2 linked regions of the Thiorhodovibrio frisius genome follow. The protein of the gene in region 1 interacts with the protein of each later gene in a pairwise test. Links are inferred from orthologs where the notes say so. Each region holds a gene or a part of one and is shown in the gene's direction. Other genes may lie near its edges.

Evidence for each region. The genes of interacting proteins can lie anywhere in the genome.
Region 2: the proteins of Thiofri_RS01765 (region 1) and ftsA interact in binary tests that used the Escherichia coli proteins (3 or more experiments, as listed by UniProt). The link is inferred for Thiorhodovibrio frisius from one-to-one orthologs.

What each region holds. Positions count from the first base shown.
Region 1 is NZ_CP121471.1:321,159-324,023, reverse strand. It holds Thiofri_RS01765 (rod shape-determining protein), read left to right. Parts: upstream 1-842; coding sequence 843-1,889; downstream 1,890-2,865. Other genes in the region: mreC (rod shape-determining protein MreC), read left to right, coding at 1,981-2,865; gatC (Asp-tRNA(Asn)/Glu-tRNA(Gln) amidotransferase subunit GatC), read right to left, coding at 56-337. UniProt on the Escherichia coli protein: Forms membrane-associated dynamic filaments that are essential for cell shape determination. Acts by regulating cell wall synthesis and cell elongation, and thus cell shape.
Region 2 is NZ_CP121471.1:4,685,925-4,688,730, reverse strand. It holds ftsA (cell division protein FtsA), read left to right. Parts: upstream 1-691; coding sequence 692-1,921; downstream 1,922-2,806. Other genes in the region: ftsZ (cell division protein FtsZ), read left to right, coding at 2,003-2,806; Thiofri_RS21385 (cell division protein FtsQ/DivIB), read left to right, coding at 1-680. UniProt on the Escherichia coli protein: Essential cell division protein that assists in the assembly of the Z ring. May serve as the principal membrane anchor for the Z ring.

The sequences.
Region 1 (2,865 bases):
GGGCAGAGAGTTTGGCGAGGCAGGTCCCCGCCCTGCCCCGGAGTCGCAGACATGTCTACTCGATGACCCGGGGTACCAGATAAAAGCCATCTTTAGTCATGGGCGCGATACTCTGGAAGAGTTCGCGCCTGTCCGGCTCGGTGGCATCATCCGGGCGCAGACGCTGAGTGAGTTCGAGTGGGTGTGCGAGTGGCTCGATCGCGCTGGTGTCGCAGGCGTTCATGTCCGCGACCATGGCGAAGATGTCGGTCAACTCGCTGGCATATTGATCGAGTTCGCTGGCATCGGCGGCGAGTTTGGCAAGATTGGCGATTTGCGCGACGTCGGATGATTGCATGGTTCCTGGACCCGGATCAGGTGCGATCCTGAAAAGCAGGATGCGCGGCGGAGTCGAAACAGCGCGCGGCAAGGCGCGTTTGGGATTAAGCTTGGCAAAAGTCCTGCCTGCGGCAGCGAGTGGCAAGCTACCACAAGAAGGCTCGCCTTGGAATTGGCCCGAAAAAGCGCCTGGCGATTTTGCTCGGGATTTTGCGCATTTGCTGCTGTGCGCAGTCGGATTGCCCGGCATGTTGGCGCGGAAATCGCTGAACTTGCCAAGCTGTTACCACTGGGTGTCTTGCCGAGGAGGCCCGAGATTGCTAGATTAGGCACCTAATCTGGCGTGCGGCAGTCCGCGCGGAACCGTCAAACAACCGCTTCATATTCCGGGGTGGCCGGGACTATGAGCGTTACCGTCAAACAACCGCTTCATATTCCGGGGTGGCCGGGACTATGAGCGTTACCGTCAAACAACCGCTTCATATTCGGGGTCGCCGGGACTATGAGCGTTAGGAAGAAAATCGATGCTTTTTAGACGCATTCGGGGCATGTTCTCCAATGATCTGTCGATCGACCTGGGCACCGCGAATACGCTCATTTATGTGCGTGGCAAAGGTGTGGTGCTCAATGAACCTTCGGTGGTTGCTATTCGACAGGACCATGACGGGGGACGAAAAACCGTGGCCGCCGTCGGCGAAGAAGCCAAGGCCATGCTCGGGCGCACGCCGCAAAATATCACCGCTATCCGCCCGATGAAAGATGGGGTGATTGCCGACTTCACCGTCACCGAGAAGATGCTCCAGTACTTTATCCACAAGGTACATGAGAGCCGGATCATTCGTCCGAGTCCGCGAGTTTTGGTGTGTGTTCCCTGCGGTTCGACCCAGGTTGAGCGGCGCGCTATCAAAGAGTCTGCTGCGGGTGCCGGGGCACGCGAAGTTTTTCTGGTTGAAGAACCCATGGCGGCGGCTATTGGTGCCGGCCTGCCAGTCGGGGAAGCACGCGGTTCCATGGTGCTCGACATTGGTGGCGGCACCTCGGAGGTCGGCATCATCTCACTCAATGGTATTGTTTATTCTCAGTCGGCGCGTATCGGTGGCGACACCTTCGATGAATCCATCATTAACTACGTGCGACGTAATTACGGGACGTTTATTGGTGAGGCGACCGCCGAGCGGATCAAGCACACCATTGGCTCGGCCTTCCCCGGCAGCGAAGTGCGCGAGGTCGAAGTCAAAGGCCGCAATCTGGCCGAGGGCATGCCCCGCAGTTTTACGCTGAACAGCAACGAGATTCTCGAGGCCCTGCAGGAGCCGCTTTCGGGTATTGTCAGCGCAGTTAAAATTGCGTTGGAGCAAACTCCACCCGAACTTGGCTCCGATGTTGCCGAGCGGGGCATCGTGGTCACCGGCGGTGGCGCGCTGCTGCGCGATTTCGACCGGCTGCTCGCCGAGGAAACCGGCCTGCCCGTGATTATCGCCGATGATCCACTGACCTGTGTGGCACGCGGGGGTGGCATGGCGCTCGATATGATCGACCAAAGGGGTGTTGACTTTTTCGTGGGCGAGTAGGTCGGTGGCGCATTGATCGGAATTCACACCCGCGCTAACCCTCTGATTTCGGTCGATTGATCCAGATCGGGCAATCTTCTGCAAACTTGGCATGAAGCCTCTGTTCAACCATGGACCCTCTGCTGCCGTGCGCATGGTGATTGCGCTGGCGCTGGCGTTCGCCCTCATTATTGCCGATCTGCATTATCGCCAGCTCGATGTCCTGCGCTCCAGCTTGGCCGTCACCGTCTATCCGCTGCATTTTCTTGCTGCCTTGCCAGCGCGCATCGCGCGCGATGTGGAAAACCAGGTGGTAAGCAACATGGAGTTGCGAGCCGAGAACGACCGCCTGCATCGGGAGAACCTGTCCCTGCGCGCGCGGTTGCAGCGGTTCGCGTCCCTTGAATCGGAGAACGAACGGCTGCGTAATCTGCTCGGCTCGGCGTTCAAGGTGGGCGAACGGGTGCTGATTGCCGAACTGCTGGAGGTGGACCTGGACCCTTACCGCCAGCAGGTATTGGTCGACAAAGGCGCGCTGTCCGGGGTCTTTGTTGGCCAGCCGGTACTGGATGCCAATGCGGTCATGGGGCAGGTGGTGCGCACCAACCCTCTGACTTCCACGGTGCTGCTGATTACCGATGCCCGCCACTCGCTGCCGGTTAAAATCAACCGCAACGGGCTGAGGTCGATTGCTATCGGGTCTGGACTGGTGGATCAGCTCAACCTGCTGCACGTGCCCAAAAAGGCCGACGTGCGGGTGGGCGATCTGCTGGTAACATCCGGACTTGGTGGCACCTACCCCCCTGGGTATCCTGTCGCGCGGGTGACCGAGGTGCGCATCGAGCCCGGCAAGCGGTTTGCCACCGTGAGCGCGGAACCCACGGCGCGACTTGATCGTAGCCATGAGGTTCTGCTGGTCTGGTCATTGCCGAAACTGATGGAAAGCGGGGCTATGACCAAAACAGATGGCGAGCATGCTGCCGCGATCAACTCGAAT
Region 2 (2,806 bases), 4.4 Mb from region 1 along the record:
GGTTGGCGGCGGAGTGGGAGCCGCGGGTGTTGCCGATTCGGGTCATTACCGTGGACGGAGAGATGCGTAGTCTCTCGCGCCAGGCGTTGCAAGAGCAGGTGGCCAGTCATCTGACCGGCGGCATCCTGTCACAGGATCTTGAAGCCCTGCGCGAGCAGGTCGAGGCATTGCCCTGGGTGCGCGGCGCGAGCTTGCGACGGGTGTGGCCGGATCGGCTGATTCTAAAGGTTAGTGAGCACGAAGCAGTTGCCCGCTGGGGTGAAGACGGGCTGGTCACCCGCGAGGGGGTGATTTTTCACCCGCAGGACCGTCGGGTTCCGGCCGGGCTGCCACGTCTGTCGGGTCCGGATGCGCTTGCCGCAGAGGTGGTTGACCGCTTGCTGCAGTGGCAGCCGCGCCTCGCCGACCTGGGCCTGCTGATCGACGCTCTGGGACGTGACCGGCGTGGCGACTGGACCCTGGAGTTGTTGGGTGGGCCGGTGTTGCATTTCGGCACCGAGCAACTCGATCAGCGCCTTGCCCGGTTGTTGACGGCGTTTCCACGCATCGAGGCGGTGGCGGTACCAGAGCGCATTGATCTGCGCTATAGCAATGGCCTCGCGGTGCGTTGGCGCACCGACAAGGAGAGCGATTTCCAGGCCCAGGGAAAACGTATGGCAGCAGTCAACGAACAGCGATAGAGCACATGATCATGTCTAGACGCAGAGAGAATTTGGTAGTCGGCCTCGACATTGGCACCTCGAAGGTGGCAGCCCTGGTTGGTGAGATTAAAGCCGATGACAGTATCGAGATTGTCGGGCTTGGATTGCATCCGTCACGCGGCCTGAAGAAAGGCGTGGTGGTGGATATCGAGTCCACGGTGCAGTCGATTCAACGCGCGGTCGAAGAGGCCGAACTCATGGCCGGGTGCGAGATTCATTCGGTGCATGCCGGGATCTCTGGCAGCCATGTCGGTAGCCGCAATTCCGATGGAGTCACGGCCATCAAGGAGCATGAAGTCGGTCAGGGCGATATCGACCGGGTCATAGACGCCGCCCGCGCCGTGCCCATTCCAGCGGATCAGAAAATCCTCCACATCCTGCCGCAGGAATTCATCATCGACAATCAGGAAGGTATCCGCGAGCCCGTGGGGATGTGCGGTGTGCGCCTGGAAGCGCGAGTGCACATCATCACTGGTGCGGTCAGTGCCGCGCAGAATATCGTCAAGTGCATTCGTCGCTGCGGATTGGAAGTCGATGATCTGGTGCTTGATCAGCTCAGTTCGAGTTACTCGGTGCTCACCGAAGATGAAAAAGAACTCGGCGTTTGCCTGATCGACATGGGTGGCGGCACCACCGACATGGCCGTATTTACTGATGGCGCCATTCGCCACACAGCCGTGGTGCCCATAGCCGGCGATCAGGTAACCAACGACATCGCGGTGGCGCTGCGCACGCCCATTCATCACGCCGAATCCATCAAGATCAATCACGGTTGTGCTCAGGGCGAGAGCGCCGACGGCGACAATATTGAGGTGCCGAGTATTGGCGACCGGCCCGCGCGCCAGCTCTCGCATCACACCCTAGCCAATGTGGTCGAGCCGCGTTACGAAGAGTTGCTTGGCCTGTTGCAGGGCGAACTGCGCCGCAGCGGCTTCGAGGATCTGGTCCCCGGCGGTGTGGTCCTGACCGGCGGTAGCGCCAAGATGCAAGGTCTGGTGGAGCTGGCCGAGGATGTGTTCCGCATGCCGGTGCGCATCGGCGTGCCCCAGTATTTCACCGGGCTTGAGGATCGCATGCGCGATCCTGTCTACGCTAGCGGCGTGGGGCTGCTGATTTACGCCAAGCAACATCGATTTGAGGCACATCCCGAGTATCGCGACACTCGGGGGCTCGGTGGTGCCTGGCACAAATTCCGCTCTTGGCTGAGCGGTGATCTTTAGCACGGAATGCTATGCGGTGGTCGCTTCAGGGCAAGACAAGATCCATACCTCATTTAACGACAAGAAATCAGGAGAACTGCGATGACTTTTGAATTGTTAGACGCTCAGACCCAGACCGCGGTGATCCGTGTGATCGGCATTGGCGGCGGCGGCGGGAATGCTGTGAATCACATGGTGGCTTCGGATATCGAAGGAGTCGAGTTTATCTGCGCCAACACCGATGCGCAGGCACTCGAGAATTCCAATGTGAAAACCATTTTGCAACTTGGTACCGAAATTACCAAGGGTCTAGGAGCTGGTGCTGATCCGCAGGTCGGTCGCACTGCTGCCGAGGAAGATCGTGAACGCGTCAAGGACGCACTCGAAGGAGCCGATATGGTGTTCATCACCGCCGGCATGGGCGGTGGTACAGGCACTGGCGCTGCGCCCATCGTGGCGCAGATCGCGCGCGAGCTTGGTATTCTGACCGTGGCCGTGGTGACCAAGCCCTTCCCATTCGAGGGTGTCAAAAGGCGCAAGGTGGCGGACGCGGGCATTGAGGAACTGGCCAAGTCGGTTGACTCCCTGATTACCATCCCGAACGAGAAGCTCCTAGCCGTACTCGGCAAAGACATGAGCTTGCTTGATGCCTTCAGCGCCGCCAACGACGTGCTGCGAAACGCCACCCAGGGTATCGCCGAGTTGATCACCCGTCCCGGGCTGATCAACGTCGACTTCGCCGATGTCAAGACAGTGATGTCGGAAATGGGTGTGGCCATGATGGGCACGGGCGCCGCGAGCGGTGATGAGCGCGCGCGCGAGGCTGCCGAAGCTGCCATTAATAGTCCACTGCTCGAAGACATTGACCTGTCCGGGGCGCGCGGCATTCTGGTCAACATTACCGCC